One region of the Roseixanthobacter glucoisosaccharinicivorans genome, then DNA from elsewhere that is predicted to be linked to it. Evidence: predicted binding sites of a transcription regulator. Region 1 holds the regulator's gene; the other holds the start of a gene.

Region 1 (11,257 bases):
TGCGGGTGTCGGCGGCGCACGATTCGCAGGGCGTCTACCTCGGCCCGATCCTGACCTGGTCGGTCATCACCAAGAGCATCGAGGTCGCGGCGGGCGTGACCGAAGTGGTCGACGGTCTGCGGCACACCGCCACCAACATGAGCACGGAAAGCGACACTCTGCTGGAACTGAGCGAAGGCTCTGAGAGTGCGGCGTCCTCGGTGAGCGCCGCCGCCGTCGAAATGGCGGCCTCGTTCGATGAAATTTCGAAGCAGATCCAGCACGCGGCAACCATGGCGCAGGACGCCGCCGACCGTTCCACATCGGCCGACAGCCTGGTGCGGGGACTGGCCGACAGCGTGGGCCGCATCGGCGCGGTGACCGCGCTGATCGAGAAAATCGCCGCCCAGACCAACCTGCTCGCCCTCAACGCGACCATCGAGGCGGCGCGCGTGGGCGAGGCCGGGCGGGGATTTGCGATCGTGGCGCAGGAGGTCAAGGCGCTTGCCGTGCAGACCGCCAACGCCACGAAGGAGATCCGCACGCAGGTCGAGGCGGTCCAGGCGACGAGCACAGAAGCCGCGACCGCCGTCAGCGATATTTCCGGCAATGTGGGACAGGTCAGCCAAGTGTTTGTCGCCCTGTCCGCCGGGGTTCAGCAGCAGGTGGCGACGACACATTCCGTCAGCCAGATGATCACCCAGGTGTCGGGCAAGACGAAAGAGATTCGCGCGGGTGCAATGCAGGCGCGCAGCGTCGCAACGGAAGTGTCCCATTTTGCCGAACGGCTGAACGGAGAAATGGCCGCCCTCTTGGAAGACACCTCGGATTCCTCGCGCTAATACGTTGTATTTGATCAGGTCTACTTCGGAAAATCAGGCAATTTTAACGCCCTTAAGGTGCTTTCTTGCCTGAGTTTCCGGGGAGATTTGTCCAAAAGAATCGAGCGTCTTGCACCAAAAGCCACGAAGCACTGCCCAATAATCGTTTAAAACAACACCGCATCAACACCATTTTACCATGAAAAAGGAAACGCTTGTTACCGGCTTGTGGTATGAATTAATATTCAACGTGGCGAAAACCGTTAGAGTACACCCGTGTCTGAACAAGGTATTTACTTCTTTATATCAACATTACTTGACACTATAGATATAGCTGTATGCCTTTTTGATTCAGAAGATCGGACTATCTCCTGGAATCCCGCGTTTACGCGGTTTTTTCCGGAACATGACGGTCACGTCTATTCTGGCGAACCCTATCGCGAAAACCTGCGTCGATTCTATTCGAACAGATTGCCAGAAGAAGAGATGTCTAACATCGAGCGCTATATTGATGAAGGCGTCGATCGTCATCGCAATCAAACACGACCCTTTGTTTTTACGCATAATGGCCGTCGCTTGCGGGTTGCCTCTCTTCAGACCCCCGACGGTGGGCGCATCCGAATCTGGCACGAGCTTTCCGAAGAGAACTCCCACGCCCCGGATCCCGCCCTCTGGAACGAATTTCCCATTGATCTGCTCGATTATATCGCCGACGGCGCGATGGTGCTGGACCAGAACGACAAGATCATCGCCGTCAATGGCGAGTTCCGCGCGCTCTACGACATCGCCCCCGGCGAACCGATCATCGGCCTGACGCTGATTGATATTGTCAGGCGGGCCTGGGTGAAATCGGGGGCGCCGGGTCGGGCGCTTGATGTTTCCATGCTCGACAATCTCCGTTTCGCCGGCGCGCCGTTCGAGGTGGAATTGCCGGGCGGGCGCTGGCGCCGGGTGATCGCGCGCCGCACCGCCAGCGGCATCGGCTATTTCACCCATTCCGACATCTCACTGCTGAAACGCGCCCTGGCCGATCTCGCCGCCATGGCCGCCACCGACGGGCTGACAGGCCTACCCAACCGCCGCAGGTTCGACGCCGGGCTGGATGAAGCCTGGCAACGCTGCCGCCGCGAGGGCGCCGCGATTTCGCTGCTGCTCGTCGACATTGATCATTTCAAATCGGTCAACGATCGTTTCGGCCATGTGGTCGGCGACCAATGTCTGCGACGGACAGCGCAGATCGTCCAGGAGGCGGTCCGCCAGTCAATCGACCTTGCGGCGCGCGTCGGCGGGGAGGAATTCGCGGTGGTGCTACCGGATGCAACCGCCGAGGGCGCCGTCGCGGTCAGCCAGCGCATCCGCGCCGCCATGGCCCGCGAGCCCTGGATCGAGATCCATCCCTATCTGGCCTCGGTGACCGTGAGCATCGGCATCTGCGCGGTGAAGATCCCGGCCGATCTCACTGTCGCGGACTTCATGCGCCATGCCGACGAGGCGCTCTATCGGGCCAAGAACAGCGGCCGGGACAGGCTAGAGCTGCACATCGCCTAGGCACGCATCACGTCACGCGCGCGGCAAGCACCCGGGCAGAACCATGCGGCTGGTGTGAATGGTGAGCCCGTCGGGATTCGAACCCGAGACCCCATGATTAAAAGTCACGTGCTCTACCGGCTGAGCTACGGGCTCACTGGGCATGGGTGTTAGGCTGCGCGGGCCGCAGGGTCAAGGTGGCTAAGGGAAACTGCCTGTGCGCAGCCGGCCGTATGCGCCCGATTACCGCCCCGCGCGGTATTGACCGCATCCCGCACGCGCGCGCACCATCCGGCGCAGAAGGAGGCCCTTCATGCCCGTCATCAACCGTCTCGCCGATGCGGCGGACGAAATCACCGCCTGGCGCCAGCAACTCCACCAAACCCCGGAGCTGCAATATGATCTGCCTGTGACCTCGGGCTTTGTCGCCGAGCAATTGCAGGCGTTCGGCTGCGATGAGGTGGTCACCGGCATTGGGCGCACCGGCGTCGTGGGCGTGATCCGGGGCAATGGCGGGGCAGGGCGCACCATCGCCCTGCGGGCGGATATGGACGCTTTGCCGATTCTGGAACGCACCGGCGCCGTCTATGCGTCCAAGACGCCGGGAAAGATGCACGCCTGCGGCCATGACGGGCACACCGCCATGCTGCTGGGCGCCGCGCGCCACCTGGCTGAAACGCGCAACTTCGCCGGCACTGCCATCATGGTGTTTCAGCCGGCCGAAGAAGGCGGCGCGGGCGGCCGCGCCATGGTTCAGGACGGGCTGATGGAGCGGTTCGGCATCGACGAAGTCTATGGCATGCACAATCTGCCGGGTCTGCCGGTGGGCTTCTTCGGCATCCGCGAAGGGGCCATCATGGCTTCCGCCGACCATGTGGAGATCACCATCGAGGGCAAGGGCTCCCACGCCGCCAAGCCCCATGAGGGCGTGGACGTCGTGCTGACCGGCGCCTCCATCGTCACCGCATTGCAGCAGGTGGTGGCGCGCAACGTGGACCCGCTGGAGTCCGGCGTGGTGTCTATCGCCATGTTCCATGCCGGCGATGCCGACAATGTGCTGCCGCCGAGCGCGAAACTCACCGGCACGCTGCGCAGCCTCTCGCCCGCCGTGCGCATGCAGTTGCGCGAACGGGTGAAGCAGATCGCGGAAGGCGTGGCTGGCGCATTCGGCGCGCGTGCCGACGTGCAGTTTGTCGAGGGCTATCCCGTCACCATGAACCACCCCGCCCAGGCTGCCTTCGCGCAGCGCGTGGCGGAGGATGTGGCCGGCGCGCCGCAGGTGAACGGGGCCGCCCCGCCGCTCATGGCGGCCGAGGATTTCGCTTATATGCTGGAAGCGCGCCCCGGCGCCTATATCTTCGTGGGCAATGGACCGAGCGCCGGCCTGCACCATCCCGCCTATGATTTCGCCGATGCAGCGATCCCGTTCGGCGCGTCCTATTGGGTGCGCCTGGTGGAAACAGCCCTGGCGCCGGCCTGAGCTTAGGCGGCGTCCTGCGCGGTCACTTCGCCTTGCGCAGACGGAATTCGAGCACCCCGGCTTCCACCGTGCGCCCCTCGAAGGCATCGCCTGTCTGCTGGGCGATGTGGGGGATGTCGATGACCGCCATCGGATCGGTGCAGGTCACCACCAGGAGCGTTCCCGGCGCGAGGGTCGCGAGCGCCTTGCGGGTGCGCAGGGCGGGCAGGGGGCATTTCAGGCCCTTCAGGTCCAAATGCACCTCGCTCGGGCCGGCCTGCGGCCCATCCGGCAGCGGCCGACGCGGGAACGGGCCGATCACGCCGCCTGCTCCTTGAGCCGGGCGAGGCTCTCCTCGCGGCCCAGCACCGACAGAACGTCGAAGATCGGCGGCGAAGTGGTGCGCCCGGTGAGGGCGGCGCGCAGCGGCTGGGCGACGGCGCCGAGCTTGATGCCAGCGGTCTCCGCATAGGCCCGGACCGCCGCTTCGGTGGCCGGCACGGTCCATTCGACCGCGGCGAGCGCCGGCAGGAGGGCGCCGAGATGGGCGCGGGCCTCCCCGGTAAGCAACGCGCTCGCCTTCTCTTCCAGCGGCAGGGGGCGTTCGGCGAAGATGAAGCCGGCATTGTCCAGCAATTCCACCAGCGTCTTCGCCCGCTCCTTCAGGCCGGGCATGGCGGCGCGCAGTTGCGCCTTGTGCTCCGGCGTCATCTTGGCAAGCCGCTCCGCGCCATCCGGCAGATGGGGGATGAGGGCCATGACCGCATCGAACAAGTCATCGTCCGTGCTCGCGCGGATGTAATGCCCGTTGATGTTTTCCAGTTTCTGGAAATCGAACCGCGCGGCCGAGCGGCCCACATGGTCGAGATCGAACAAAGCGATCATTTCCTCGGTGGAGAACATCTCCTGGTCGCCGTGGCTCCAGCCGAGGCGCACCAGATAATTGCGCAGAGCCGCCGGCAGATACCCCATGGCGCGGTAGGCATCGACCCCGAGCGCCCCATGACGCTTGGAGAGCTTGGCGCCGTCCGGCCCGTGGATCAGCGGGATGTGGGCCATTTCCGGCACCGGCCAGCCAAGCGCGCGATAGATCTGGGTCTGACGGGCGGCATTGGTGAGATGGTCGTCGCCGCGGATGATGTGCGTGACGCCCATGTCATGGTCGTCCACCACCACCGCCAGCATATAGGTGGGCGTGCCGTCGGAGCGCAGCAGGACGAGGTCGTCCAGATCCTTGTTGGGGAAGGTGACGGTGCCCTGCACGAGGTCGTGGATCACGGTCTCGCCCTCCTGCGGCGCGCGCAGGCGGATCACCGGCTTGCGGTCCTTCGGCGCCTCGGCTGGATCGCGATCACGCCAGCGGCCGTCATAGCGTGGGGGGCGGCCTTCCTTGCGGGCGGTCTCGCGCATCTCCTCCAGCTCTTCCGCGCTGGCATAGCAGGGATAGGCATTGCCCAGCGCCACCATCTGCGCCACCGCTTCCTGGTGCCGCGCGACACGGGCAAACTGATAGACCGTGTCGCCATCCCATTCGATGCCGAGCCATTTCAGGCCATCGAGGATCGCGTCGATGGCTTCCTTGGTCGAGCGCTGGCGGTCCGTGTCCTCGATGCGCAGCAGCATCTTGCCGCCCTTCGCCCTGGCATAGAGCCAGTTGAACAAGGCGGTGCGGGCGCCGCCGATGTGCAGGAAGCCCGTGGGAGAAGGAGCAAAGCGCGTAACGATCTCTGACATGAAGTCCGCCGAAAAGGGGTCTGGAGCGGGGCGGGCGCGTCGCCGGGATGCTTGGTGCATCGCCGGCATGTGGCGCGCGGGCGGCGCCCGTGTAGCATAGGCGCGCGCGTTGGGGAACGCGGGGGCATGGCAGGGACATCAAACACCGGCGAGGACGGCCCGTCGTGCGCACGGATGCGCGGCGCGCGCGCCGCTGTCTGGGGCACGGGACAGGCCGCGCCGCGCCCGCTCAGTATCCTCGGCGATCTGCGGGCGCGCCTGTTCGCCGCCCTTGCCGCTGACATCCGCGCCGAGGCGGAGGCGGGGCGGCTGGTGCTGTGGCTGCCGGTGCTGTTTGCCGTCGGCATCCTGCTCTATTTCGGCGCCGACCAGGAGCCCTCGCTGGTCGCGTGCCTTCTGCTGACGGCGGCGCTGCTGGCCGCGACGCTCGCGGCGCGGGCGCGCGTCTATTCCTTCGCAGTGCTGGCGGGCGTGACGGCGCTCGCCTGCGGCTTTACCCTGGCCTGCCTCCAGACCGCCCGCATCACGCGGCCGATCCTTATCCCACCAGCGGGGACGGTGCGGCTGACGGGATTCGTGGAGCATCTGGAGAAACGCGCCACCGCCGACCGAATCCTGCTGCGGGTCGAGACCGCCCAAGCACGGGGACTGGCTTTCAAGCCGGAACGGGTGCGCCTGTCGTTGCCGCGTGGCTCGGCGCCCACCGTCGGCGCCGGGATCAGCGTTTCCGCGCGGCTACTGCCGCCACTCGGGCCGGCCATGGCGGGAGAGCATGATTTCGGCCGGGCACCGTGGTTCGCCGGCATCGACGCGGTGGGCTTCGCCCTCGGCGCGCCGAAAGCGGCCCCCCTGGCGCAGGCGCCACCGCTCTCGGTGCGCATCGCCGCTTTGGTCCACACGGTGCGGGTCGCGCTCGCCGCCCGCATCCGCCTGGTGCTGAGCGGCGCTGCCGCCGATATCGCCGTGGCGCTCGTGACCGGCGACCGCTCCTCCATCGCGCCGGCCGTGGAAGAGAGCATGCGCCTCTCCGGCCTGACCCATGTGCTCTCGATTTCCGGGCTGCACATGGCGCTGGTGGCGGGCACGCTGTTCGCCCTGGTGCGCGGGTTGTTAGCGCTGTTCCCACCTCTGGCGCTCGGCGCGCCGGTCAAGTCTCTCGCGGCGCTCTGCGCATTGCTGGGAAGCGCGCTCTATCTCGTCCTGTCGGGCAATGACGTGGCCGCGCAGCGCTCGTTCCTGATGCTGGGCCTGGTGCTATTGGGCGTGATCGTCGGACGCGCCGCGCTGACCCTTCGAAGCGTCGCGGTTGCGGCGGTGCTGGTGCTCGCGGCGGCGCCGGTCTCGGTGCTCGATCCCGGGATGCAGATGTCGTTTGCCGCGACGCTCGCGCTGGTGGCGGCGTTCGAGCGGTTGCGTCCGTTGCGGCCGGGATGGACCGCAGAGGGATGGGTCGCGCGCGCCGCGCTGAAGCTTGGCGTGTTCGTGGGCGGCCTCGCGCTGACCTCCCTGGTCGCGGGCCTTGCGACGGCGCCGTACGGCGCCCTGCATTTCCAGCGAATCGGCGCCTATGGCCTGCTCTCGAATCTCGCCGCCATGCCGGCCGTGAGCTTCCTGGTGATGCCGTTCGGCCTACTCGGCGTGCTGCTGCTGCCGTTCGGCCTGGATTCGCTGGCGTGGCCCATCATGGGGCTCGGCATCGACATCATGGTGGGCGTATCGAACAAGGTCGCGGCGCTGCCGGGCGCCGGCCTGCGGACCGACTGGTTCAATGCGCCCTCGGTCCTTGCCGCGAGCCTTGCCTTGTTGTGCCTGTGCCTCCTGCGCGGACGGCTCGCGGCGATCGCGGTGGTTCCGGCGCTGGCAGCACTCGCGCTCGGCGGAGCGCCGCAGCGTCCGGACATATTGATCGCGCCGAACGGGCGGACAGTCGCGGTGCGCGCGGCGGACGGACGGCTCTCCATCCTCGGGGCGACGTCCAACCGGATGGTGGCGGACCAATGGCTCAGCCGGGAAAGTGATGGCCGCACCTCCCGGTCCGAGGGATTGGCCGACGCCTTTCGCTGCGACAAGCTGGGGTGCACGGCCTCCACCTCGGGCGGGGTCCTCGCCGTCTCGCGCCGGCCGGAGGGGCTGGAGGCGGACTGCCTGAACGCGGCGCTCATCGTCACACCGTACCCTGCCCCCAAGAGGTGCCCGGCCCAGGTGATCACGCCCGCCAACATGGTGAATACCGGCACGCTTGCCTTGTTTCGTGCACCTGAAGGGACCGTGCCGCCCGAACGATGGCGGATCGTTCCGGCCCGCTCCACCAGCCAGCAGCGCCCTTGGATGCCGCCCTTACCTCCGGTCGCCGAGGGGGAAAGGGAAGCGGGGGCCGTCGAACAGATCGAGGCTGACGCCGCCCGTTAAGTCCCGCCGGTACGGACACAGATCAGCCGGAACCCGGACAGCTCAATAGCGGCGCATCAGGCCGACGAGCCGTCCCTGAACCCGGATCCGGTCCGGACCAAAGATCCGGGTCTCATAGGCCGGGTTGGCGGCCTCCAGCGCGATGGAAGCGCCCTTCTTGCGCAGGCGCTTCAAGGTGGCTTCCTCGTCGTCCACGAGGGCGACGATGATGTCGCCTGTCTCGGCGCTGTCGCATTTGCGGATCAGCACGGTGTCGCCATCCAGGATGCCGGCTTCGATCATGCTGTCGCCGCGCACTTCCAGAGCGAAGTGCTCGCCCGTGCCCAGCATTTCCGGCGGCACGTTCAAGGTGTGGCTGCGGGTTTGGATCGCAGAAATGGGAGAGCCGGCGGCGATGCGGCCCATGACCGGCACGGTCACGGTGGGCGAACTCTCCTCGTCCTCCACCGGCGGGCGTACCCGGCCGAGGCTGCCTTCGATGACGCTCGGCGAGAAGCCACGCCCGCCGGCGGACGCCGCACGGCTCGCAGCAAGGCCAGGGGCGGCGCTGTCCGGCAGGCGGACCACTTCCAACGCCCGGGCGCGATTGGGAAGGCGGCGAATGAAGCCGCGCTCTTCCAGGGCCGTGATCAACCGATGAATGCCGGACTTGGAGCGAAGGTCGAGGGCTTCCTTCATCTCGTCGAAGGAGGGCGGGACGCCGGTTTCCTTCAGGCGTTCATGGATGAAACGCAACAGATCATATTGCTTGCGCGTCAGCATGGTCTCACCCGTCCCCATCCCGCTTCCGGTTCGGCAGCGATGACCCAAAGGACATCATCAAAACCGAAACAAATCATGAACAAGCATTAGCTGTTCCTTTTGTGTTCCGCAAGGGTGAACATCGCGTTAACGGTATTTCAGGAGGGCAGTTGAAGCACCGAGCAAGGATCGCCGGTCGCGCCGGCGGGTGCGAAAGCCGGCCGGATCAACAGGCAATCGGCCATGGCAAGGGTGGTCAGCATGGAGCTGTCCTGGATCGGCAGCGGTGTTGCGACCAAGGCCCCGTCTGCGGCGAACGACAGGGTCGCGCGCATGTAATCGACCCGGGAATCATTGGCCTTCACCGGGCAGCCGAGGCGCGCCGCGCGCAGTGGTTGGCCCTGGGCGGCGCGCTGAAGCGCATTCAGCAGCGGAACGAGAAACAGCACGGCACCGACATAGGCCGACACCGGGTTGCCCGGCAGGCCGAGCACGCGCATGCCGCCGCGCGCGCCGAACATCAGCGGTTTTCCTGGCCGCAGGGCGATCCTGTGAACGGTCAGCGCCACGCCTTCGGCCCGCAAAGCCGGGGCGATCAGGTCGTGCTCACCCACCGAGGCCCCGCCGGAGGTGATCAGCACGTCTAGTCCCGATTCGCTTGCAGCGCGGATCGCGGCGCGGGTGGCATCGAGGGAATCGCCTACGAGGCCGAGATCCACCGCTTCGGCACCATAAGCACGGGCGAGCGCCGCCAGGCCGTAGACATTCGACACCACGACGTCGGAGAGCGCGCCGCCGCCGTCGCCCGGGCGAACCAGCTCGTCGCCGGTTTGCAAAATCCCCACCTTCGGCCGCGCGACGACGTCGAGCCTGGAATGATCGGCCGCCGCCGCCAGCATCACGTCGCGGTCCGTCAGGCGCCGTCCGGCGGGCAGGATCAGGCTGCCCGCGGGAAAATCAAACCCCGCCTTGCGCACGTTGCGCAGCGGTGCGGTGGCGGCGGTGGTGGTGATGAGATCGCCGTCGCGCGCGATATTCTCCTGAATCACCACCGTGTCCGCGCCCGTGGGCAGGAGCGCGCCGGTGAAGATGCGCACTGCTTCCCCCCGCGCGAGTGCACCCGCAAACGGACGCCCGGCGGCGGATTCGCCGATGACGCGCAAGGTCGCGGGAACCTGCGCGATGTCGGCGGCGGCCACCGCATATCCGTCCATGGCTGACATGTCGGCCGCCGGTTGGCTGCGCCGCGCCCAAAGATCGGCGGCGAGCACGCGGCCCGTAGCCTCGTCCACGGGCACGGATTGCACGGACAAGGGCGCGACGCCGGCCACCACGAGCGCGAGGGCCTCTTCCACCGGCATCAATGCCATGTCGCCTGCTCCAAATTCCTGTTTCTGGCTCGGGCGCCTTAGGCGTCGTCGGCGCGCCACTCGCCGGAGCGACCGCCGGCTTTCTCCAGCAGGCGAATCCCCTCGATGCGCATGCCGCGGTCAGCGGCCTTGGCCATGTCATAGATGGTCAGGCAGGCGAGGGAAACCGCCGTCAGCGCCTCCATCTCGACGCCGGTCTGTCCGCTCACCTTCACCCGCGCGCGCACCACGAGACCGGGCAGGGCCGCATCAGGCTCGATCTCCACTTCCACCTTCGAAATCATCAAGGGATGGCACAGGGGGATGAGCTCATGGGTGCGCTTTGAAGCCATGATCCCGGCGATCCGGGCGACGCCGAGCACGTCGCCCTTCTTCGCATTGCCCGACAGGATCAGCTCCAGGGTCGCCGCCGCCATCACGACCCGCCCTTCCGCCAGCGCCTCGCGCGTGGTGACCGCCTTTTGCGAGACGTCGACCATGCGCGCGGCGCCCTGGGCATCCAGATGGGTCAGTTCGGTCATGGCGTCAGCGGCTCCTCGTCCAGGTCTGGGTCTGGCACAGCGGCACGATCACGCAACCGCGTACCTTGAGCGTGTTGTCGCCGTCCAGGGTCAATGTGGCGCTATAGGTCTTGCCGTCCTCGGCATTGTAGATTTCGCCGCCGGTCCAGGTGGTCGGCCCACCCGAGAAGCCCTGGAGAATCTGCAGTCCCTTGAGCGGGCGGCTGCGCAGCGATGCGTTGGAATTGTTGAGATCCTTCAGCGCCGGATCGGCCTTGATGCCGTCGGAAGAGACCAGCCGGCCGCAAACGGAATTCCCGCATTTCGTGATTTCTACGATGCCGTTCTTCGTCGGTGTCGCCCAACTGCCGGTCACGTCGGCGGCGAAGGCGGGTACGCAGGCGACCGACAGCACAGCCGCCACAAGCAGCGTCCTCATGAGCATTCTCCTGAGATCGTTTCCTCGCACCGCCTCGTTGCGGACGGTTGCGCCGCCATTAGACGCTAAGGTGACGTATACGGCAAGATCACGCCGCAAGAAGCGTGCGTGTCGCGGAAGCGACATCGCTTTGCCGCATCAGGCTTTCGCCCACGAGGATCGTGCCGATGCCGACGCCAGCGAGGCGCGTCACGTCCTGCGGAGTGAAGATGCCGCTTTCGCCGATGCAGATGCGGTCCTTCGGTACCCGTGGGGCGAGGAGCGCGCTGGTGTCCAGC
Region 2 (11,257 bases), 2.3 Mb from region 1:
GACCGACCCGACCAATGAATGGGTGATCGACCCGCTCGACGGCACCACCAACTTCCTGCACGGCATTCCCCTGTTCGCCATCTCGGTGGCGCTGGTGCGCAACGGCGCGCCGTTCGCCGGCGTGATCTTCAATCCCGTCACCGACGAATTGTTCGTCACCGAAAAGGGACAGGGCGCCTATCTCAACGATCGCCGCCTGCGCGTCGCGGGCCGGCGCAAGCTCGCCGAATCGGTGGTGTGCTGCGGCCTGCCCCACATGGGCCGGGGCGATCACACCCGCTTCAACCGCGAACTCGCCAAGGTGCAGACCCAGGTCGCCGGCCTGCGCCGCACCGGCGCCGCCGCGCTGGACCTCGCCTGGGTGGCGGCGGGGCGGTTCGACGCGTTCTGGGAGCGCAATCTCTCCGCATGGGACATGGCGGCCGGCATCCTCATGGTGCGCGAGGCGGGCGGCTATGTGTCCGATCTCGACGGCGGCGACCAGATCCTGGAAAAAGGCGACGTGATCGCCGGCAACGAGGACATGCGGCGCGACCTGCTGGCGCTTCTCAAGGCGGCCTGAGGCCGGTCGCGCGCGGCGCCGTGCCGATCCGCCACGGCCACGCCCTACCTTCACACCGCTCCAATTTGCCCGGCGCGTGCCGGGCGCGGTTCCATTTGCGGCCATCTGTGCCATAGTCCCCCTTCAGGGGAACGGCCTGCGGGAGCGAAAATGGCGCGTGTCGTTGATCCGTACGTGAAGGTGTCCTCGCCCCGCATCTTCCTGGTGCGGATGATTATCTTCCTCCTGCTCTGCGCCGCCCTCGCCGCGGTGCTCTACCAGCAGATCCAGGCCGCGTTCCTGAACAATCCCGGCCTCAACGCCGTGATCTTCGGCGTTCTGGCGGTGGGCATCATCCTCGCCATCCGGCAGGTGTCGCGGCTGTTCGCGGAAGTGGAATGGGTGAATTCCTTCCGCCTCGCCGATCCGGGCCTTGCCGTTGCCCGCGCGCCCACCCTGCTCGCGCCCATGGCCGCGCTGCTGGGCGACCGCATGGGACGCATGGCGATTTCCCAGGCGACCATGCGCTCGATCCTGGATTCCATCGGCACGCGGCTCGACGAGGCGCGCGACACGGCGCGCTATCTCACCGGCCTGCTGGTGTTCCTCGGCCTGCTCGGCACCTTCTGGGGCCTGCTGGAGACGGTCTCCTCCATCGGCGGGGTGATCTCCTCGCTGGAGGTGCGGCCCGACAGCGGCTCCATGTTCGACGAGATCAAGCGCGGACTCGCCGCGCCGCTCGCCGGCATGGGCATTTCTTTCTCGTCCTCCTTGTTCGGCCTCGCGGGCTCGCTGATCCTCGGCTTCCTCGATCTCCAGGCTGGCCAGGCGCAGAACCGCTTCTATACCGACCTTGAGGACTGGCTCTCCACCACGGTGGACGATTTGCACGATCCTGTGGGGCCGATGCCGCGCGAGCGCATGCCCGCGCTCTCCGCCTTGCCCCCCGGGAGCGGGGCCTCGGGTGTTCCGGCCGCCCTTCCCCTCGCCCTGCCGCCCCCGCCGCAGCTGGATGTGGCGCCGCTGGTGGAGGCCATGGCGAAGCTGGAGCGCACATTGAACGAGGCCGGCTCCCAGCGCGTGACCTCGGCGGTCGCCCAATTGGCCGAGAGCCTCCAGGGCCTCGTCACCCACATGCGCTCCGAACAGGCGCTGATGAAGCAGATGATCGAGGTGCAGACCGGCCAGCAGGAGGAATTGCGGCGCATCGTCGACCGGCTGGACCAGACCCTCGACACCTATGCCGGGGACGAGCCGGAGCCCAGCCGTGGCGGCCGGGGGGCCTGAGCATGGCCCTCGGCCGGCGCAGCCGCGAGCGCACCATTGATTACTGGCCCGGCTTCGTGGACGCCTTGTCCACCTTGCTGCTGGTGTTCATCTTCCTGCTCTCCGTGTTCATGATCACCCAGTTCTTCCTGACCCAGGACATCTCGGGCAAGGACGACGCCATGCAGAAATTGCAGGCGCAGATCCGCCAGCTCACCGAGCTTCTGTCCCTGGAGCGGGCGACCGGGCTGACGGCGGAAGGCGAATTGAGCGCCCTGCGTGCCAGTCTCGACGCCACCACTGCCGAGCGCGACCGCCTCAAGGGGCAGCTGAGCGCGGCACCCGCCGCGCCCGATGCCTCGCGCGAACAGGCTCTTTCGCGTGAAGTGGACATCCAGAAGGACGCCGCCTCCCGCGCGCTCGCCCAGATCGAATTGCTGAACCAGCAGATCTCTGCTTTGCGGCGCCAGATGGCGGCGCTGGAAGAGGCGCTCAACGCCTCCGAGCAGCGCGACAAGGAAAGCCAAACCCGCATCGCCGACCTCGGCCAGCGGCTGAACGTGGCGCTGGCCCAGAGGGTGCAGGAACTGAGCCGATTCCGCTCCGAATTCTTCGGCCGCCTGCGCGAGATTCTCGGCAACCGGCCGGACATCCGCATCGTCGGCGATCGCTTCGTGTTCCAGTCCGAGGTGTTCTTCGACCGCGGCTCCGCCACCCCGCGCGCCGAGGCCCTGCCCGCGCTCGACCAGCTCGCCGGCGCCATCCTCGATCTGGAAAAGCAGATTCCACCGGATATTTCCTGGGCGCTGCGGGTGGACGGGCACACCGACACTCGCCCCATCTCGACCCCGCAATTTCCCTCCAACTGGGAATTGTCGGCGGCCCGCGCGATCGCGGTGGTGCAATATCTGATCGCCAAGGGCGTGCAGCCGACCCATCTCATCGCCGCCGGCTTCGGCGAATACCAGCCCATCGACCCCGGCACCACGGACGAGGCCCAGGCCCGCAACCGGCGCATCGAGCTGAAGCTGACCGAGCGCTGATCACTCCCGAACGGCGCGCTTGACTCTCCCGCGCCGTTCCGGAATCTATAAAGAACAAATAGGGAACATGTGAGCGGCCCGGAAGGCGAAACCCGAAGGGCCGGCACACACGCTCCCGCGAACCCCCGGCATTTCGCACGGGCGGCCGCGCTTGCGCCGCTCGCGGGGATGCTGCCAGCGAAACGGACCGCCCATGTCCAATCCGAGCGCGACTCGCGCTGCGGGCGAGCTTGCGCGCCTGCGGCGCTGCATTTCCGCCATCGAGCGGCGCGCGGACACCCCGCCTGCCCGCCCCCCCATGCCCTGGTCCGCAGGCGAGGAGGAAGACTGGAGCGCGCATGACTGGAACCAGGAGAATGGGAACCGGGAGAATGAGAACCGGGAAGGCTGGAATTGGGAGAATGGGACCGGCGCCGATGGCGGCCGCAGCCATGGCGACGGCGATGACGGCCGGAATGGTGGACCCTGGCGCGGGGCGGACCGGGAAGCCGTGCCGGCTTGCGCGCCTGGAGCCCGCATCCCCGCAGCGTCGATCCTGAATGGGTCTTCCCGCCCGGCGCCCGCGTCCTCTGCCGCATCCCAGACGCGGATTTCCGGCGACGGCTCGGCGCACGGCGGGCACTCCACCGGCGCACGCGCGCAAAACCAGACACACGAACAAGACCAGGCACGTGAGCGGGAGCCCGCGCAAGAACACGCCCCGCTCAACGATCCCAGCGCCTCCCTGTCCCCACCCCACCCGCTCCTGCCCCTCGGCCTCCCGCCTCTGGACGCGGCGCTGGGCGGCGGGCTTGCCCTCGGCGCGCTGCACGAGGCGGCGGCCCGCGGCCCCGGCGCGGAAGCCGCCCTCACCGCCTTCGCCCTCGCGCTCGCGGCCCGCGCCGCGTTCCAGCTCAAGCGCCCGGTGCTGATGGTGCAGCACGAGCTGGCGGAGCTGGAGGGCGGCAGCCTCTATGCGCCCGGCCTTGCCGAACTCGGCCTGTGCGGCGGGGCGCTGGTTCTGGTGCGGGTGCGCAAGCCGCAGGACGTGCTGTTCGCGATGGAGGAGGGCCTCAAATGCGGCGGCCTGTCCGCCGTGCTCGGCGAAGTGGGCACGGCCTTTCCCGAGGCCCTCACGGCCACCCGGCGGCTGTCGCTCGCGGCGCGCGCGCATCCGGTGCTCGGCCTGCTGCTGCGCCAGCGGCCGGACCCCGCCGCCTGCGCCGCCCTCACCCGCTGGGCGATCGCGCCCACCATGAGCACGCCGCACGATTCTTATGGCGGGCTCGGCCTGCCGACCCTGGAGGCCGCCTTGATGCGCAACCGCCTCGGCCCGCTGGGACGCTGGACCCTGTCCCTGGCCGGCCCGGCCTTCCTTTCGGCCGCGCCCGCCCGCGCCGTTCCCCACCATCCCAGCCATGCGCGCGAGGCCGGATCATGACCTTAGCTCCCGTCTCGCCCCCCGCCGCCGGCCGGCGCTATCTGTGCCTGTGGCTGAACCGCCTTTCCACCGACCGCATCGAGCGCAGCTTGCCGCCCGAGATGCGCGCGGCCCCGCGCGCCACCCTCCTCATGGAAAAGAGCGCGCTGCGGCTCGCCGCGCTCAACACCGCCGCGCGCGGCCTCGGCCTCGTGCCGGGCCTCTCTTTGGCGGATGCCCGAGCGCGCCATCCCGAGCTTCAGGTGGCGGACCATGCGGCCGAGGCGGACGCGCGCCTGCTCGGCCATGTGGCCGACGCCTGCGAGCGCTATACGCCGCTGCTCGCCCTCGATGCGCCGGATACCCTGATCCTGGACATTTCCGGCTGCGCCCATCTGTTCGGCGGCGAGCGCGCCCTGGTGGGCGACCTGCGCGCCCGCGTCATGGCGCGGGGTTATTCCAACCGCGCCGCGATCGCCGCCACCATCGGCGCCGCCTGGGCGCTCGCGCATTTCGGCGCCCGCCCCGCCCTGGTGGCGGAAGAGGGCGCCGACCTTGCCGCCTTGCTCGCCCCCTTGCCGCTCGCCGCTTTGCGGCTGGACGCGGGGGGTCTTGCCGCTCTTTCCCGGCTCGGCTTCACGCGGATCGGCGATCTCGCCGGCAAGCCGCGCGCGCCGCTCACCGCGCGCTTCGGCGCCGACCTGCTGCGGCGGCTCGACCAGGCGACCGGCCTTGCGCGGGAGCCCGTGGACCATCGCTTTCCCCCGCCGCGCTTCTGCGCCGAGCGCAGCCTGTCCGACCCCATCGAGCGCACCGAGGACGTGCTCGGCCTTGCCCATCATCTCGCCACCAAGCTGGACCCCGCCCTCGCGCGCGCGGGCCAGGGCGCGCGGCATCTGGAACTGACCCTGTTCCGCGTGGATGGGCAGGTGACGCGGCTGAAGGTGGGCGCGAGCCGGCCGCTGCGCGATCCCCTCGCCATCCGCCGCCTGTTCGCGGAGAAGGTGGCACAGGTGGCGAGCCTGGATGCCGGCTTCGGCTTCGACCTGCTGCGCCTCGGCGTCACCTTGGCCGAGGACATGGCGCCCCACCAGCATGGCTTCGAGGCCCGGCAGGCGGAGGAGGCCGCCCTGGACGGCCTCGTGGACCGGCTCGCTGCCCGCTTCGGCGCCGCGCGGGTGCAGCACCTCGAGGTTCGGGACGCGCATCTTCCCGAGGAGGCAGGACAGGCCACCGCCCTGGCGCGCAAGCGCCTGCCGTTCGATGCCGGCGCGCTCGCCGACCCGGCGCACGCCATGGCCGGCAACGATGCCCTTCCAGCCGGGCCGGACCAAGCTTTTGCGCCCCCTGAACCCCAAAGCGGAGAAGACCGGCAGAAAGGAGAGGAGGGGCAAGCCATCCCCTTCCCCGCGCGTCCCCGCCCCGACCTGCGTCCCGCTTTGCCCACCGTCGATCCGACGCGGCCTTCCTCCGTCCTGATCGCGGTTTCGATCCCTTTGCCGCGCGCGCCGGAGGCCGCGATATCGGCCCCGCCGCCGCAGACATCGGTTTCTCACCCGCGTGCGGTTATCGGCCCGCCCCTTCCTGACCGCCCGGCGGTGCGCCGCGCCGCCGTTCCCCATAGGCCAGCCGCGCGCCCAGACGCCGGTGGCGCCGTGCGGCCGCAGCGCCTGTTCGCCGCGCCCGAGGCGGTGGAAGCCGTGGCCGAGGTGCCGGACGGCGCCCCCGTGCGCTTCCGCTGGCGCCGCCGCATTCATCATGTGGCGCGCGTGGAAGGGCCCGAGCGCATCGCTGCACCCTGGTGGCGCGAACCCGCCCTGCGCCTCGCGTGGCTGCCCCCCGCGCATCCGGACGCCGGGCTCCAAGGGCCGTTCCCCGACGCGCTCTCCGGCGCGCTCCACAACCCGACGCGAGATTATTTTCGCGTGGAAACGAAAGACGGCCTGCGCCTCTGGCTGTTCCGCGCCGGGCTCTATGGGGCGGAAACCAGCCGACCCGCCTGGTATGTGCATGGGCTGTTCGCATGAGCGGCGCTCTCCTCACCCCCACCTTCCCCGGCCGCTCCGGCCCGCGCCCCGCCCCGCCCGTCCCGCCTTATGTGGAATTGGCCGCCACCAGCAATTTCTCCTTCCTCCACGGCGCCTCGCATCCGGAAGATCAGGTGCGGCAGGCGCACGCGCTCGGCCATCGCGGCATCGGCATCGCCGACCGCAACACATTGGCCGGCGTGGTGCGGGCCCATTCCATGGCGAAAACGCTGGATTTTCCCCTCGCCATCGGCGCCCGGCTGGTGTTCTGCGACGGCACGCCGGACATCCTCGCCTATCCCATCGACCGGCCCGCCTATGGCCGGCTCTGCCGCCTGCTCACCACCGGCAACATGCGGGCGGAGAAGGGCGATTGCCGCCTCACCCGCGCCGATTTGCTGGATTTCCAGGAGGGCCTGTGCCTCGCCGTGCTGCCGCCGCGCCGGCCGCCCGACACCTTCACGACATTCCTTAGCCAGCTTAAAGAAGCCGCGCCCGATCGGCTCTGGCTCGCCGCGGCCCTCGCCCATGGCGGGGACGACGCGCGCCGCCTCGCCCGCCTCGCAGACCTCGCGCGGCGCGCGCGCCTGCCGGTGCTGGCGGTGGGGGATGCGCTCTATCATGCGCCGGAGCAGCGCCCGCTGCACGATATCCTCACCTGCATCCGCACCCATGTGACGCTGGATGCCGCCGGCACGCGCCTTGCCCCCAATGCCGAGCGGCACCTCAAGCCGCCCGCCGAAATGGCGCGCCTGTTCCGCGCCTTGCCGGAAGCGGTGGCGGAGAGCCTGGCCTTTTTCTCGCGGCTGGATTTCTCCCTGGACCAGTTGAAGCCCACCTATCCGCGCGAGGCGCGCGACGGCTTCGCCTCGCCGCAGGCGGCGCTGGAAGCGCTGGCCTGGACAGGGGCGCGCACGCGCTATCCCGAAGGCATACCGGACAAGGTGCGCACCACCTTGGCGCACGAACTCGGCCTCATCGCCGAGCTCGGCTATGCGCCCTATTTCCTCACGGTGGACGAGATCGTCCGCTTTGCCCGTGGCGCCGGCATCCTGTGCCAGGGCCGCGGCTCGGCGGCCAATTCCGCGGTGTGCTTCTGCCTCGGCCTCACCGAGGTGGACCCGATGAAATCCGCCCTGCTGTTCGAGCGCTTCATCTCCCGCAACCGAAACGAACCGCCCGACATCGACATTGATTTCGAGCACGAGCGGCGCGGCGAGGTGCTGCAATTCGTCTACCAGCGCTATGGCGCGGCCCATGCGGGGCTTGCCGCCACCACCATCACCTATCGCACCCGCTCGGCGGTGCGCGAGGTGGGCAAGGTGCTCGGCCTCTCGGAGGATACGGTGGGGGCGCTCGCCGGCTCCATCTGGGGCTGGTCCTCCGGCGGGGTGAAGGCGGAAGAGGCGGTGCGCCTCGGCCTCGATCCCACCGACCGACGGCTCGGCCTGACGCTGGAACTCTCCCGCGCGCTGATCGGCTTTCCGCGCCACCTCTCCCAGCATGTGGGCGGCATGGTGGTGACCCACGACCGGCTGGACGAGACCGTGCCGCTCACCCGCTCGGCCATGGACGAGCGCCCCATCATCGAATGGAACAAGGACGATCTGGAAGCCGTCGGCCTGCTGAAGGTGGATGTGCTGGCGCTCGGCATGCTCACCGCGATCCAGAAGTGCTTCGCTTTGCTCAACACCCGGTACGGGCAGGATTTCAAGCGCATCTGCGACATCCCGCCGGACGATAAGCGCGTCTACGCCATGCTCCAGCGCGCCGATTCCATCGGCGTGTTCCAAGTGGAGAGCCGCGCCCAGCAGACCATGCTGCCGCGCCTCAAGCCGACGAAATTCGAGGATCTGGTGGTGGAGGTGGCGATCGTGCGCCCGGGCCCGATCCAGGGCGGCATGGTCCATCCCTATCTGCGCCGCAAGCAGGGGCTGGACAAGGTGGTCTATCCCTCGCCCGAGCTGAAGGAGGTGCTGGAAGGCACGCTCGGCGTGCCGCTGTTCCAGGAACAGGCCATGCAGATCGCCATCGTCGGCGCCGGCTTCACGGCGGAGGAGGCCGACAAGCTGCGGCGCGCCATGGCCACCTTCAAGCATGTGGGCACCATCGACACGTTCAAGGGCAAGCTGATCCGCGGCATGCTGGCCAAGGGCTATGAACGCGCCTTCGCGGAAAGCCTGTGGCAGCAAATCCAGGGCTTCGGCTCCTACGGCTTTCCCCGTTCCCATGCCGAGAGCTTCGCGCTGCTGGTCTATGTCTCGGCCTGGATCAAGTGCCATTATCCCGATGTGTTCGCCGCCGGCCTGCTGAACGCCTGGCCCATGGGCTTCTATGCCCCCGCCCAATTGGTGCGCGACGCCGCCGAGCACGGGGTCGAGATCCGTCCCGTCGATATCAATTCATCGCACTGGGATCATACGCTGGAAGCGGAGGACGGCGCCGCTGCCCTTTCGGCCCCTCCCGCAGAGGCGGTCGATCACGAGCTCTCCCTCCTCAAGGCTATGCCCCCTCTCTCCCGTTTGCGGGGGAGGGCTGGGGAGGGGGAAGAGGGAGGACGTGCAGAGTCGGAACTGCCCGGAGGAAGAGAAGGCGCACCGGTGTCCCGCCCGCAAAGCCCCCATTCCCGTCCCGCCGCACGCCCGTGCCCCGAGGCGGCGTGCCCCCTCCCCGACCTTCCCCCGCAAGCGGGAGAGGGAGCAAGCCAGCTCGCGCAGGAACAAGGCCGCCGCACACCCGCCGCCGGGCGCCTCCACCCGCGCCATGGCGACATGGCCGGCGATGTTGCAACCACCCATGCCCTGCGGCTCGGCCTGCGGCAGATCGAGGGCCTGCACGAGGAGGCCGGCCGGCGCATCGCCGCCTTGCGCGGGCCGGGCTATGATTGCGTGCGCGACCTGTGGCTGCGCACGGGCCTGTCACCCGCCGTGCTGGAGCGCCTCGCCGATGCCGACGCCTTCCGTTCCCTGGGGCTCGACCGGCGCGCCGCGCTCTGGGCGGTGCGCGGCCTGCGCCGGGCCGGCGACAAGGACGATCTGCCTTTGTTCCGCGCCGCCTCGGCGGCCCGCGAAGAGAGCGTGCGCGAGGCGGAGGTGGCGCTTCCGGTCCTGCCGCCGGGCGCGCAGGTGATTGCCGACTACCGGCATCTGAAACTGTCGCTGAAATCCCATCCGCTGGCCTTCCTGCGCCCCCGACTCACCCAACGCGGCGTGACGCCCAACGGCCGTCTGCCGGGGCTGGCGAGCGGGCGGCGCCTCACGCTCGCCGGGCTGGTGCTGGTGCGCCAGCGGCCGGGCACCGCGAGCGGCGTCATTTTCATGACCATCGAGGACGAGCAGGCCTTCGCCAATGTCATCGTCTGGCCCCGCGTGTTCGAGACCTTCCGCCCGCAGGTGATGGGCGCGCGCCTGGTGGGCGTCACCGGCCGGCTGCAGAACGAGAGCAGCGTCATCCACCTGGTGGCGGAAAAGATCGAGGATTGGAGCCATCTCATCGACGAGCTGGACCGGGACGGCTCGCCCATAAATCCCGCCATGCCGCCCGACGAGGCCAAACGCGGCCCCGGGCGCGATCCGCGCGACCCCAAAGAGGCGCCGCACCGCCGGCACCCCGCCCCCCTGGTGCCCGCCAATGCCCCCGCCTTGCCGAAAGGACGGAATTTCCATTGAGGCCACCGATCGCGCAGTCGATCCCGCATCGGCTGTGACGGTATCGCGCGGCCGCAAAAGGCAAAACCCAATTGACGCGGAAACACCCCTGGGCTCACCTCGGCCCATGACCTATGTGCTGCTCCTCGTCGCCATCACGGCGGAAGTCATCGCCACCTCCGCCCTCAAGGCGGCGGAGGGATTCAGCAAGCCGCTGCCCTCGGTCATCGTGGTGATCGGCTATGCGGTGGCCTTCTATTGCCTCTCGCTCACCTTGAAGGTGCTGCCGGTGGGCATCGCCTATGCCATCTGGTCGGGCGTCGGCATCGTGCTGGTGGCGGCGATCGGGCTGGTGGTCTACGGGCAGAAGCTGGATCTGCCCGCCGTCATCGGCCTCGGCCTCATCATCGCCGGGGTGCTGGTGGTGAACCTGCTGTCGAAAAGCGTGCCCCATTAGGACCCATCCACAGTCAGCGGCTTACATATCGTTCGGGACCTGACAACGGGTGCCCGCTTTTGCCCGTCCTTAGCGGTCGTCATGGCCGGGCGCGTCCCGGCCATCCCCATCGGGCCTCAGGCCGCGCGCGAACCCGGCAGCAGCAGGCCGATCACCCGCCCCGTCGCGCGCACCTGCGCCTGGAAGAGCGTGCGGGAGACCCCTTGCGCATCCGCCGCCGCCTCACGCGCCAGCGACAGGGCGGTGGGATAAGGCGCCGTCAATTGCGCGATCACTTCGTCGGATTCGAACTTCAGGTCGGCGTCGAACTTGCGCGCGATCTGCTGCATGCGGCGGTTATGGGCGAGGCAGTTCATATAGAGCGTGCGGATGCCGCGATTGCGCGCGGTGAGGATGGTGCGCTCCATCAATTGGGTGCCGAAGCCGCCGTTCTGGAACGCGCTTTCCACGCTGAACGCCGCCTCCGCCTCCCGCGGGAGCACCCCGGAGAAGGGATAAAGCTCCGCCGCCGCGCGCAGCACGCCGTCCACGAAACAGCCATGGATCACCGCGCCGGAGCGGAACACGCGCTCGGCATAATGCGCGATGAAGGATTCCGACACGGCGGAGCCGAAACGATTGCGACGGCTCTCCTTGTCGAGCCGCAGCAGATGTTCGTGAAACAGCTGGGCTTCGCCAGCCCAGAGCTTGCGAATGATACCAGGCGCAGCCTGATCGTTCATGGTGGTCTCCTGACCTATGGTCCGGACCCCCCGGTTCCTCTGCTCGCAATCTATGTGCAACGCAGCAAAGGTCAAGGACATTGACCCTTCTAGCCCACGTCAAGCCCCCGCTTGGGCGCTGGGAAGCGCCGTCAATGATTTGATATAGCTCAATT

What was found. The regulator LexA, encoded in region 1, represses DNA repair genes until DNA is damaged. The targets are predictions, from matches to a motif close to TGTTCNNNNTGTGTTCNG.
Region 2: V5F78_RS21570 (ImuA family protein) is a predicted target of LexA. The motif match lies at 2,901-2,918, and genes of this name have one in related genera.

What each region holds. Positions count from the first base shown of each region.
Region 1 is NZ_CM195538.1:1,893,889-1,905,145, forward strand. It holds gene V5F78_RS08490 (methyl-accepting chemotaxis protein) at 1-821, shown strand, start outside; gene V5F78_RS08495 (sensor domain-containing diguanylate cyclase) at 1,077-2,348, shown strand; tRNA gene V5F78_RS08500 (tRNA-Lys) at 2,408-2,483, opposite strand; gene V5F78_RS08505 (M20 aminoacylase family protein) at 2,641-3,807, shown strand; gene V5F78_RS08510 (sulfurtransferase TusA family protein) at 3,830-4,108, opposite strand; gene gltX (glutamate--tRNA ligase) at 4,105-5,520, opposite strand; gene V5F78_RS08520 (ComEC/Rec2 family competence protein) at 5,647-7,929, shown strand; gene lexA (transcriptional repressor LexA) at 7,972-8,691, opposite strand; gene V5F78_RS08530 (molybdopterin molybdotransferase MoeA) at 8,829-10,040, opposite strand; gene moaC (cyclic pyranopterin monophosphate synthase MoaC) at 10,079-10,561, opposite strand; gene V5F78_RS08540 (DUF2147 domain-containing protein) at 10,566-10,979, opposite strand; gene trpC (indole-3-glycerol phosphate synthase TrpC) at 11,068-11,257, opposite strand, start outside.
Region 2 is NZ_CM195538.1:4,672,537-4,683,793, reverse strand. It holds gene V5F78_RS21585 (inositol monophosphatase family protein) at 1-562, shown strand, start outside; gene V5F78_RS21580 (flagellar motor protein MotA) at 713-1,828, shown strand; gene V5F78_RS21575 (peptidoglycan -binding protein) at 1,831-2,850, shown strand; gene V5F78_RS21570 (ImuA family protein) at 3,044-4,270, shown strand; gene V5F78_RS21565 (Y-family DNA polymerase) at 4,267-6,276, shown strand; gene V5F78_RS21560 (error-prone DNA polymerase) at 6,273-9,944, shown strand; gene V5F78_RS21555 (SMR family transporter) at 10,051-10,380, shown strand; gene V5F78_RS21550 (GNAT family N-acetyltransferase) at 10,497-11,102, opposite strand.